Regions from separate parts of the Pantoea sp. X-Soil-YNGN-785 genome, predicted to be linked through region 4. Evidence: predicted binding sites of a transcription regulator. Region 4 holds the regulator's gene; each other region holds the start of a gene.
What was found. The regulator CRP, encoded in region 4, controls carbon source genes, mostly activating them, when cyclic AMP is high. The targets are predictions, from matches to a motif close to ATGTGANNNNNNTCACAT.

Region 1 (3,148 bases), 1.6 Mb from region 4:
GTCTTATTTGAGATTATTAATATATTAGACAGCATAATGCCGCTTTCCTAAGCTGACGACAGGTTTTCTGACTAAGAGGAAGATGTGTGAGTCGCTCAATACAGGCAACAGTGGATGAGAAAGCGGTGACTGAACCGCAGGCGTCCGTTGCCGCAGCAGGTTATATCCGGCGGGGAACACCCGCTTTTATGCGCGTCACGCTGGCGCTTTTCTCTGCCGGGCTGGCGACCTTTGCCCTGCTCTACTGTGTGCAGCCTATTCTGCCGGTGCTGTCACAGCAGTTTGGTGTTTCTCCGGCGACCAGCAGTCTGTCGCTCTCAATCTCTACCGGCCTGATGGCGCTGGGCCTGCTGGTGACCGGGCCGCTCTCAGATGCCATCGGGCGAAAATCGGTGATGGTGACCGCTCTGATGCTGGCGGCCATTTGCACGCTGATCTCCGCCACCATGACCAGCTGGCACGGCATTCTGATTATGCGGGCGCTGATGGGACTGTCGCTCAGCGGTGTTGCGGCGGTCGGTATGACCTATCTGAGCGAGGAGATGGATGCGCGGGTCGTCGCCTTTTCGATGGGGTTATATATCAGCGGTAACTCCATTGGCGGGATGAGCGGGCGTCTGTTAAGCGGTGTCCTGACCGACCTCTTATCCTGGCGCATCGCCGTGGCGGTGATTGGCTGTTTTTCGCTGGCTTCAGCACTGATGTTCTGGAAAATCCTGCCTGCATCGCGTCATTTCCGCCCTATTACGCTGCGCCCGCGCAATCTGCTGATTAACTTCCGGCTGCACTGGCGCGATCCGGGCCTGCCCTGGCTGTTTGCCGAAGGTTTTCTGCTGATGGGTGCCTTTGTCACCCTGTTTAACTATATCGGCTACCGTTTACTGGATGCGCCCTGGCATCTCAGCCAGGCCGTGGTGGGTCTGTTGTCGGTGGTCTATCTCACCGGCTCCTGGAGTTCACCTAAAGCCGGTGCGCTGACCAGCCGCCTGGGACGCGGGCCGGTGATGCTGGGCGCGACAGCCATCATGCTGCTGGGTCTGCTGGTCACTGCCTTCGACTCGCTCTGGCTGATTCTGCCCGGAATGATGCTGTTCACCGCCGGCTTTTTTGCCGCCCATGCGGTCGCCAGCGGCTGGATTGGTCCCCGTGCACGCCGGGCGCGTGGGCAGGCTTCGTCGCTCTATCTGTTCAGCTACTATGTGGGTTCCAGCGTGGCGGGCACGCTGGGCGGTCTGTTCTGGCATAATTTCGGCTGGAGTGGAATCACGCTGTTTATCAGCGTCCTGTTAATCCTGGCGCTGCTGGTTGCCTGGCGTCTGCATAGTAAAAGACTCTGACTGATTTTTCTCATGCCAGGCCCCGACCTCTCCGGCGGGTCTGGCTGCTTGTCACGCTGAACATTCCCTTCAGATCCATAACAAACAAAACGTGCTTTTCCCGCTATAATCCTTTTTATTGTAATAATTCATCTGCTTTGCCTTTTAACACGGCAACAAGGAACGCCTGTGGCTCTCTACTATTACGTTAATAAACAATCGGGATATAACGATAATCATGTTGTTCATGCCGCGGGCTGCCCCCATCTTCCCGACATGAATAACCGACTGTTTCTGGGCAGTTTTTATCATGTGAACGCCGCTATTCTGCAGGCAAAAAAATATTATGCGGGCGCCATCGGCTGCGAAAACTGCTGTCCGCTTAATCACAGCGACCCGCAGGCCAGTCAGCTCAGCGTGGCCCTGAAACATACTCCACCATCGCGTTAATCGACTGGACAGCACGGAGGTAAAACGCTTTCCGCTGTGCTGTTCAATGACATTCTGCCTGAGGGCAAACCCCTGCTCTGAATGATGTCTGCACCGCTTCGCCCTCGATAACCTCAGGCTATCGCCCTGTCACAGGGCGATAATAAAAAATCAGCAATAAAAGGCATTTATAAGGTTTCGCTTCCCGCTTTATTCACTACAATGGTCAGTAATTTGTGACGCAGGTCACTTTCGCTGGATGTTTCTGCCACATCCGATTTCGCTGTACTGACTGACTTGACTCCTCATGCAACCAACAACTGTTTCACGTAAAACTGCCTGGCTACGCGTGGTATTGCTGGCCATCGCCGCATTTGTCTTCAATACCACCGAGTTCGTGCCGGTTGGCCTGTTATCTGATATCGCTGCTGACTTTTCAATGCAGACGGCTGATGTCGGGATCATGCTGACCATCTACGCCTGGGTCGTCGCGCTGCTTTCACTGCCGCTGATGCTGCTGACCCGCAATATTGAGCGACGGCTGCTGCTGGGCGTGCTGTTCCTGATATTTATCGTCAGCCACGTGCTTTCAACCGTCGCCTGGGATTTCCGGTCGCTGATGGTGTCGCGCGTCGGCATCGCTCTGTCTCATGCGGTGTTCTGGTCGATCACCGCCTCGCTGGCGATTCGTGTTGCCCCGGCGGGTAAGAAAACCCAGGCGCTGAGTATGCTGGCGACCGGTACCGCGCTGGCGATGGTGCTGGGCGTGCCGATTGGCCGCGTGGTGGGTCAGTATCTTGGCTGGCGCACCACTTTCGGCGCGATTGGTCTGTCGGCGCTGGTGCTGATGATCATGCTGGTACGTATTCTGCCGCGCCTGCCGAGTGAGCATACCGGCTCGCTGAGCAGTGTGCCGATGCTGTTTCGCCGTCCGGCGCTGGTCAGCATGTACCTGCTGGTGACGCTGGTGGTGACCGCGCATTACACCGCCTACAGCTATATCGAGCCATTTATGCAGACCGTCGCCCACTCCAGCGGCAATTTCACAACCCTGCTGCTGCTGCTGTTTGGTTCAGCGGGCATTGTCGGCAGCCTGCTCTTCAGTACGCTGGGTAACAAATTTCCTTCCGCCCTGCTGATTGCCGCCATTGCGCTGATCACCCTTTGCATGGGCCTGCTGATTTTTGCCGCCGTTCGCCCTGCCGCTATCTCCACGCTGTGCGTTGTCTGGGGAGTGGCGATGATGATGATCGGGCTGGGTATGCAGGTGCGGGTGCTCTCGCTGGCACCGGATGCCACGGATGTCGCGATGTCCCTGATGTCCGGCATCTACAATATTGGTATTGGCGCGGGCGCGCTGCTGGGTAATCAGGTCAGTCTCCATCTGAGCATGGCGGAAGTGG
Region 2 (3,148 bases), 940 kb from region 4:
GTACTCTCCGTCGACAGCGGTGCTGTACCGGGTATGCCGGTTAAGTAATCGCCTGCCGACGCTCAAAAGGTTAAGCGCAGTGCCGTTCTGAACCCTTCGCGCCGTATCACTGGCGCGAAGGGTTATTTTCCCCGCTTCGCATTCTCACCGCTACTGCCCCGCTTCCTTGTGCTGAAACGCTTTGCCCGTTGCTGCTACTCCGCGGCATAAATGTGATCGCTAGCACGCTAAGCGGTTAATGCGTATGATGAAGCTCAGTGAAAACAGGAGCCTGCCATGCTCACCGTGCTGTCTGTCTGCGGACAATATCTTCGCGCCTTTATCATCATTTATCTCTGCTTATACGCTGGTATCGGCATCGCTTCGCTGCTGCCCATTAAGCTGCCTGGCAGCATCCTGGGAATGCTCATTCTGTTCGCCCTGCTGGCGTCGCAAATCCTGCCGGTCAGTTGGGTAAAACCGGGCTGTCATCTGCTGATTCGCTATATGGCGCTGCTGTTTGTGCCAATCAGCGTCGGGGTGATGAGCTACACCGATATCCTCTCCGCACAGTTTGGCCCGATTGTTGTCTCCTGTGTGGTCAGTACTTTCCTGGTGCTTTCTATTGTCGGCGTCAGCGCCCACCAGCTTCACAGCCGCCGTCCGGCCGGAGAGTCAGCCGATGAGTGACATGTGGTGGTCACTGCCACTGACGCTGGCGGCCTTTTTTCTGGCGCGCAAGCTGGCGATACGGCTGAAAATCTCGCTACTTAATCCGCTGCTGGTCGCGATGGCGATCATTATCCCGATACTGCTGCTGTTGCAGCTTCCTTACTCGCGCTATTTCGCCGGTAGCCAGATTCTTAATCAGCTGCTGCAACCGGCGGTGGTGGCGCTGGCACTGCCGCTGTATGAGCAGATGCATCAGATCCGCGCCCGCTGGAAATCGATTATTGGCGTCTGCTTTATCGGCAGCCTGACCGCCATGATCTCAGGCACCGCCATTGCCCTGTGGATGGGTGCCACACCCGAAATTGCCGCCACCATCGTGCCTAAATCCGTGACCACGCCCATCGCGATGGCCGTCTCCGGCTCGCTGCACGGCATCCCCGCCATCAGCGCTATCTGCGTGCTGATTGCGGGTGTACTGGGGGCGGTATTCGGACACACGGTGCTGAATCTGCTGGGCGTGAAATCGAAAGCAGCGCGCGGACTGGCAATTGGCAATGCGTCGCATGCGCTGGGCACCGCGCGCGCCGCGGAACTTGACTATCAGGAAGGGGCATTCAGCTCTCTGGCGCTGGTGATCTGCGGCATCATCACCTCCCTGCTGGCACCCTTTATTTTTCCGCTGCTGATGCACTGGTTTGGCTGAAAGTTTGCGAGAGATCTCGCAAAGTTGAAACATGCAACACAGGTTACATTGTCAGAGCGATTTGGATCACATATAAACCGGTGACTGGCACATCGCCCTGCTGAATTTAATGAGGCTCACATGCACTCCCGTTTCCTCTCTGCTTTTGAGGCACTGCCGTCAACGCTGCAAACTGCACTCGCTCCCCTGCTGGACGATCCTGACTTCCACGCGGTACTCAGCGCCGACCAGGTCGCCGCACTGCAGCAACAGACGCAGATGGATGCCGATACGCTGGCGCTGACGCTGCTGCCGCTGGCGGCGTCCTGCGCCGTTGCCACCGTCTCCCATTTCAACGTCGGGGCGATTGCCCGTGGCGTCAGCGGCAACTGGTACTTCGGCGCTAATATGGAATTTGTCGGCACGCCGATGCAGCAGACGGTTCACGCTGAGCAGAGCGCCATTACCCATGCATGGCTGCGCGGCGAGCGCCAGCTTGAGACCATCACCGTTAACTACACGCCGTGCGGTCACTGCCGTCAGTTTATGAATGAACTGAACAGCGGCACCAGCATTCGCATCAGCCTGCCGCAGCGTGCAATCAGCACCCTGGCCGATTATCTGCCGGATGCCTTTGGCCCGCGCGATCTCGACATCACGACCTTCCTGATGGACGAGGTGGATCACGGCTATGTGGCCGAAGGTGATGAGCTGGTGCAGGCGGCGGTTGCCGCCGCCAATGCCAGCCACGCGCCCTACAGCCAGTCCCATGCGGGTGTTGCGCTGCTCACCACGGATGACAAGATTGTGGCTGGTCGTTATGCGGAAAATGCCGCGTTTAACCCGAGCTTCCCACCGCTTCAGGCAGCACTGGTCCTGCTGAACATGCAGGGCGGCGATGTTCGTCAGATAAAAAAAGCGGTTTTAGCCGAAGTAGAAAATGCCACGTTAAGCCAGTTCGCCGCCACGCAGGCGACGCTTGAGACATTTGGTTGCGGTGAGCTGCTGCAGGTGACGCTGAACAAAGCATAACCCGCTGTCAGAGATGCCACAGTTTTGTGAGCTTTTATTAACAAACGCTGTACTTCTGTGGGAAATTTCATAGGATCTGGCGCCAGAATTCACGTCATTACAAATTACTCTGAATAATTCAGGTTGCAGGATAGCAGCACGGTCGTGACTGTTTCTGCAGCGGTTACTCTGCCGCTGCCGGACCTGCAGTCTGAGCTATAACGGGTGAGAAAACTGGCGCTACCTTTCCGGCGTGACGCCAGACAACACTGCAACCGGAGCATTACCGCATGGAACTCGACTACGAAAGTAAACGCCCGCTGTACATTCCTTATGCTGGACCGATTTTGCTGGAATTTCCCCTGCTGAACAAAGGCAGCGCCTTTAGCATCGAAGAACGTAACGAATTCAACCTTAACGGTCTGCTGCCAGAAGCGGTGGAATCGATTGAAGAGCAGGCGCAGCGTGCCTGGCGTCAGTTCCAGGACTTCAAAAACAATAACGATAAGCATGTCTACCTGCGTAACATCCAGGACACCAACGAAACGCTGTTTTACCGCCTGCTGGATAACCATCTCGAAGAGATGATGCCCATCATCTATACCCCCACCGTCGGCGCAGCCTGCGAACACTTCTCTGAAATCTACCGTCGTGCGCGTGGCGTATTCATCTCCTACCCAAACCGCGACCGCATCGAAGATATGCTGCAAAACGCCACCAAGCAGAATGTGAAGGTGATTGTGGTGACCGATGGCGAGCGCATCCTGGGCCTGGGCGATCAGGGCATCGGTGGGATGGGTATTC
Region 3 (3,148 bases), 450 kb from region 4:
TCCAGCGCGTTGGTCAGGCTGGTGATCACCTGGATGTGCTCGTTGTTGCGGGCCGCAATACCAATCACCAGGCGCGCCACATCGTCCGGCTCTTCGCCGAACAGAACGCCTGCCGGATACTGACAGAACACTACGCCGGTTTTCAGCACGCGATCTTTCGCTTCAACCGTGCCGTGTGGTACTGCGATCGACTCACCGAGATAGGTCGGCGTCAGTTTTTCACGCGCCAGCATCGCATCAATATATTCAGGTTCAACGTAACCACCTTTGACCAGCTGTTCGCCGGCAAAGCGAATCGCCTGCTCTTTGTTGCTGGCGGTCAGACCGAGGAAGACATTATCCGCGCCCAGTTTAAACAGGTGCGCATTGCCTTCATCGTAGCTGTCTGAGAGCGCGGTATTCACCGTCTCACGATGTACGTCGCTGCGGTTCGCCGCCACCAGACGTTCTGTCAGGGTGCTGTAGAGCGCGCTGTCGAGGAAGTTATTCAGCGAGATATGCTGGGCATGTGGCGCCTGGCGAATCGCGCGTTCAGTCAGGTCACGATGCGTAATCACCAGATCGACATCACCCGGCAGGGCGTTGATGGCGGTGTTGGTTACCGACACATTGCTCAGACCGGCGTCCTGCACTTTCTTGCGCAGCACGCCTGCACCCATGGCGCTGGAACCCATACCGGCGTCACAGGCCACGATGATTTTACGCACGTGATGCAGCTCGACGCTCATGGCATCGCTGGCGACGGCGCTGCCCGTTGTGCTCTGGCCTTTAGACTGCGCTTTCATCTCATGCATGCGCTGGGTCGCGGCTTCAATATCGTCATCTTCTTTGACTTTGCTGGTTTTCAGCAGGATAGCGGAAACCACGAAGGAGACGGCGAAGGCTGCAGCGATAGCGGCGATGTTGGCGAAGTAGGCACCTTTTGGCGTCATTGCCAGCACGGCCAGGATAGAACCTGGTGAGGCAGGAGAGACCAGGCCACCGTTCAGCACGGTCAGCGTGAAGACGCCGGTCATACCGCCCAGGATAACCGCCAGCAGCAGGCGAGGGGCCATCAGCACATACGGGAAGTAGATCTCATGGATGCCGCCGAGGAAGTGGATAATCGCCGCACCGCCCGCAGACTGTTTAGCACTGCCACGGCCAAAGAACATGTAGGCCATCAGTACGCCCATACCCGGACCCGGGTTGGCTTCGATCAGGAAGAAGATCGACTTACCCGCTTCGCTCGCCTGCTGGATACCCAGCGGTGAGAAAATACCGTGGTTAATGGCGTTGTTCAGGAACAGGATTTTCGCCGGTTCCACGAAGATGGAAGTCAGTGGCAGCAGGTTGTTCTGCACCATCAGATTCACGCCTGCGGCGAGAATGTGTGACAGACCTTCAACCAACGGACCGATTGCCAGGAACGCCAGCAGTGCCAGGATCATCCCGATAATACCGGCCGAGAAGTTGTTAACCAGCATCTCGAAGCCGCTTTTGATTTTGCCGTCAATCGCCCGGTCAAACGACTTAATTGCCCAGCCGCCCAGCGGACCGGCAATCATCGCACCGAGGAACATCGGCATATCTGCACCGACAATCACACCCATGGTCGTAATCGCGCCAACCACGCCGCCGCGATCGCCGCCCACCAGACGCCCACCGGTAAAACCGATCAGCAGAGGCAGCAGGTAGGTGATCATCGGGCCAACCAGTTTTGCCAGCGTTTCGTTAGGGATCCAGCCAGTTGGAATAAACAGTGCGGTGATGATACCCCAGGCGATAAACGCCCCGATGTTCGGCATCACCATATTACTCAGAAAGCGACCAAAGCTCTGTACTTTGACCTTCACTGATGAGGACATAAACCCACCCCTTATTGAGACGCGCTGCAATAGGAGAGCGCGCTTGTTTTTGTTTAGCCACCCCGACGCAAAGCCGGTGGTATTACTGTATGCACGCGGACTCTATCACGCGAATTTGACGCTGCGTAGCGCATGGAGCAAGTGTGATCTGTGTCACTGATTGAGGGTGGTGGAAGGGGTGGTTTGCGTGATTTTGATCACATTTTTGTCGGCATTAATGATCGTTTTGCCTGGATTCTGGCCGGACTGGCAGGTTATCTGTGAGATGAATCACACTTATCGGCAGGGTATTTGTTATATAAATGTGACTTAGATCACAAACTATTTTTGGTCGAAAATGCGCCGGATCACACTTCATTATCCAGGTGACAGGAAGAGAGATGAAAAGGGGAATGAGCCGGGCAGACGAATAACGCCTGCCCGTTAAACGGTTTTACTGCAGACCACCCTGGACGGCAGCCTGTGCCTGAGGAAGTGCCTGCGAATTGGCTGATAAAGTGCTCATCAGCGCGTTATATTGTGAAGCCTGATCCTGCGTCGGGAACTGCACGCCACCATCATTGAAGCTGACACGGTTTCCCTGCGTTTGCAGGAAATCGCCGGCCTGTACGGCACCCTGACTCAGCGCCTGGAGTTTTGGCAGCAGCGGAATCAGCTGATTGGCAGGCACCGTCACCACTTTGTTGTAGGCGGTGTCATAGACTTTTTTCAGGTCATCCGGCTGCTTCAGGGCCGCTTTGCTGCTGTCCGCCTGCATTTTTGCGCTTTCAATCTGCTGGGTAACGATCACCAGTGCGCTGTTCGCCTGACGCAGGGAATCACGACGGCTAAGATAATCCTGCGGAACGCGAATGGCCGAAAGCTCATCCACCACCGGACGCATACCCTGCTCAACGGCCTTGTTCGCCTGCTGTGAGAAGCCATACATGATGGCGTAATCGCTGGCGAAGTTGCCAAAGCTCTGCTTCTGATTCTCGCTGAGGCTGGGCAGATGCTCGCCGCTGCGCATGACGGTGTTCTGGAGGAAATCGATAAATGCTTTGCGCTGCTCGCCTTCTTTATCACCGCACGCGGTGAGTTGCAGCACAATCAGCGCGCCAGCGAGCATCATGCCGCCGCGTGCCATAAGGCGTGTAAGTCCTGAAGCCATGGGTTCAACTCCTGTCGGTGATACTGTCGGATGTCCAGGTAAGAATGGCCTAAAGAATAGAACAAACCCGCATCACGGCACAATGTGAAACCACCTGTGAAACAGACGCTTTCTGAAACGCCGGTTAAAGAACGGGATTGTCTGCGTGTCA
Region 4 (3,148 bases):
TAAAGACAGAAGTTACCCACCGGATTATCGGGGTGCTGATGGGCGATTTTCTCCAGCGCGCCGAGCTGTTTATCCATCGCAAAGCGGTCGGGTAACTGGTGATAAAGGATGTTATCCGCCAGTACCCGCAGTCGGGCCGAGATGGTTTTGGCATTCCAGCGGATCACCGCTTCAGCATGGCTCTGCTCCACCAGCTTTTGCACCTCTTCCGGGCGGTGCAGGCTGACCGAGATATGCTCCTGCAGATCGAGTGCCACCTGAAAAGCGCGCGTCAGCCGCTTATGGCTGTGATCGCGGCTTGCCGACAGCATGTGCATCTGCTGATAACAGGTGTTGATCAGATCGACCACTTTCTGCTGGTGAGCCAGCAGCGGCGGCAGCGCTTTTTCGGGATCGGTCAGCTGCGTCAGAAGGGTATATTTGGCGTCGCAGTAGTTGGCCAGCTCGCGGTAGATCAGGCTCAGGCTCTCACGCATCGGCTGCTCTTTCCACAGCCAGAACCAGAACCAGTTAAATACCCCATACCAGAGCGTGCCGCCGATATAGAGCAGCGGAGTGACATAGATGGGCATGCGGCCAATCAGGCTGAGGGTAAAGATGGCGGCAATAAGGGTGCCGGGCAGCAGGCGACCATGCAGCGGGCTGATCTCACCGGTGACGCCAAGCAGCAAAGGCATAGCGAAGAGGATCAGCGGCAGTGGAATCGCATGCAGGGTGAGCCACTGGATCAGAAAACTGCCGAGGGCAAACAGGCTGCCGCCTACAATCAGACGTTTGAAGAAGCGTTTATGCGGAGTATCAAGACCGGCGATATTGCAGCAGGCGGGCACTAACGAGAACAGCAGACCTTTTTGCAGGTCGCCAGCCAGCCAGCCCAGCGCCACCGGCAGACAGAGCACCAGCGTTTGTCGCAAGGCGTAGTTAACTTCAGGATGGTAAATGATTCGACGCCACATCGGCCCAACACAAACAATAACGGCGTGATGTTGCCATCACGCCGTGGATGACAGGAATTAGCGGGTGCCGTAAACGACGATAGTTTTGCCGTGTGCGGAGATCAGGTTCTGATCTTCCAGCATCTTCAAAATACGGCCCACGGTTTCACGTGAACAACCCACAATCTGGCCAATTTCCTGACGAGTGATTTTAATTTGCATGCCGTCGGGATGCGTCATGGCATCTGGCTGCTTCGCCAGGTTAAGCAGAGTCTGTGCAATGCGTCCGGTGACATCGAGGAAAGCGAGATTACCCACTTTTTCAGACGTGACCTGCAGGCGACGCGCCATCTGCGAGGAGAGTCGCATCAGGATGTCGGGGTTAACCTGGATCAGCTGACGGAATTTCTTGTAAGAAATCTCCGCTACTTCGCACGCGCTTTTCGCACGTACCCAGGCGCTGCGCTCCTGACCTTCTTCGAACAGGCCAAGCTCACCAATAAAATCGCCCTGATTCAGGTAGGAAAGAATCATCTCTTTGCCTTCTTCATCTTTAATCAGAACCGCGACGGAACCTTTCACGATGTAGTAAAGCGTTTCTGCTTTTTCACCTTGGTGAATCAGCGTACTTTTGGATGGATACTTGTGAATATGGCAATGGGACAGGAACCATTCGAGTGTAGGGTCTGTTTGCGGTTTGCCGAGAACCATTCGCTATTATCCTCTGTTGTAATCGTGCCCAAAATACAGGGGGCAGTTTTCCCTGTCAGGCGGTGAAAGCTTCAAGCGTTTCCTTTTCAGGAAATTATTCGGGCCGCATCAGGCGCAGTGCGCATCATTCTTCCCGGCTTCGCCATCGGGTGACGAAAAATATTTTCAGCACTGTTTGTAGCACAGCTTTTGCCGACTGTCTTCTGTTGTCTCGCTTCAGCTACGGGCGGATTTCTCTGGATTGCTGTTTACCAGGTGAAAGCGTACTCTGGCGACAAAACAGCGTATTCCGGAGCAAAAATCATGCAGGCAAGAGTGAAATGGGTAGAAGGGCTGACATTCCTCGGAGAATCCTCATCCGGCCATCAGATACTGATGGATGGGAATTCGGGTGATAAAGCGCCCAGCCCAATGGAGATGGTGCTGATGGCGGCGGGCGGATGCAGCGCGATTGACGTGGTTTCAATTCTGCAAAAAGGCCGCAACGATGTGGCTGATTGTGAAGTAAAACTGACCTCAGAACGTCGTGAAGAGGCGCCGCGAATCTTTACGCACATCAACCTGCATTTTATCGTGAGTGGAAAAGCGCTCCAGGATAAAGCGGTCTCACGCGCCGTCGATCTTTCGGCGGAAAAATATTGCTCTGTGGCCATCATGCTGGGTAAAGGTGTGACGATTACGCATAGCTATGAGGTGGTTGAGCTGTAGTCATTGCAGACCTGCTAACTTCACTTCCAGTGTCTGCTGCAGGTTGCTTTAAGACTGTGCCTGCGCAGAGAACCGGGTCAGATCGGAAAGACGCAAAAACCGCCATCCATGGCATGCTCGGCCCGCGCAATTACGCACCTCATCCCTGAGGTGCGTCCGTAGCCGGGCCAACGCGTTGCGTTGTTCAAAAACGCTCCCGGCGTTTTTGTCCCTGGCGCGGGACGCTTTCCTCTTCTGACCCGGTTCCCTGCGTGTTGAGCTTATCTATTGCTGTCAGATTCTTTGTGCCCATGGTTTGTCTGTAGCGGTCTTACTGAAACCGGATGCGGTTGCCGGACGTGAAGCGAAGGGAGCATACGCCTGTAGCAAAGCATAGCGGGCCAGGGATGGCGGTTTTGCATCTTTGCGAAAGGCGTATGCTCCCTGAAGCCTGCTCAGCAGTAAGCCTTTATCCGCAGAAAAGCCGGTTTGACATTTTTGCGAAAGGCATCTGCTATCTGAGGGTTTTTTGCTGGCCTCTTACTCAATCCGTTTACCTTCCATCAGCCGCTTCACCAGCGGGCCCATGATCAACTCCATCGCCAGCCCCATTTTGCCGCCAGGCACCACCAGCGTATTTATGTGCGAAATAAACGAACCCTGCAGCATTGCCAGCAGGTACGGGAAGTCAATGTCCTCCAGCCCCTGAAAGTGAATCACGACAAAGCTCTCATCCAGTGACGGAATGGCGCGGGCTGCGAACGGGTTGGAGGTATCAATGGTTGGAACGCGCTGAAAGTTGATATGGGTGCGTG

Region 1: a site for CRP is predicted at 1,980-1,997, ahead of AC6I8E_RS09505 (sugar transporter). Genes of this name have one in related genera too.
Region 2: a site for CRP is predicted at 1,409-1,426, ahead of cdd (cytidine deaminase). Genes of this name have one in related genera too.
Region 3: a site for CRP is predicted at 2,033-2,050, ahead of AC6I8E_RS00415 (PTS mannitol transporter subunit IICBA). Genes of this name have one in related genera too.

What each region holds. Positions count from the first base shown of each region.
Region 1 is NZ_AP035942.1:2,038,351-2,041,498, forward strand. Features, by position in the region: gene ynfM (multidrug efflux MFS transporter YnfM/SxtP(Kp)) at 87-1,337, shown strand; gene AC6I8E_RS09500 (hypothetical protein) at 1,506-1,766, shown strand; gene AC6I8E_RS09505 (sugar transporter) at 2,053-3,148, shown strand, end outside.
Region 2 is NZ_AP035942.1:2,672,065-2,675,212, forward strand. Features, by position in the region: gene metG (methionine--tRNA ligase) at 1-48, shown strand, start outside; gene AC6I8E_RS12430 (CidA/LrgA family protein) at 277-669, shown strand; gene AC6I8E_RS12435 (CidB/LrgB family autolysis modulator) at 662-1,354, shown strand; gene cdd (cytidine deaminase) at 1,475-2,365, shown strand; gene AC6I8E_RS12445 (NAD-dependent malic enzyme) at 2,635-3,148, shown strand, end outside.
Region 3 is NZ_AP035942.1:89,872-93,019, forward strand. Features, by position in the region: gene AC6I8E_RS00415 (PTS mannitol transporter subunit IICBA) at 1-1,847, opposite strand, end outside; gene AC6I8E_RS00420 (DUF3053 domain-containing protein) at 2,281-2,997, opposite strand.
Region 4 is NZ_AP035942.1:3,607,616-3,610,763, reverse strand. Features, by position in the region: gene AC6I8E_RS16870 (YccS/YhfK family putative transporter) at 1-956, opposite strand, end outside; gene crp (cAMP-activated global transcriptional regulator CRP) at 1,014-1,646, opposite strand; gene AC6I8E_RS16860 (OsmC family protein) at 1,950-2,354, shown strand; gene AC6I8E_RS16855 (phosphoribulokinase) at 2,874-3,148, opposite strand, start outside.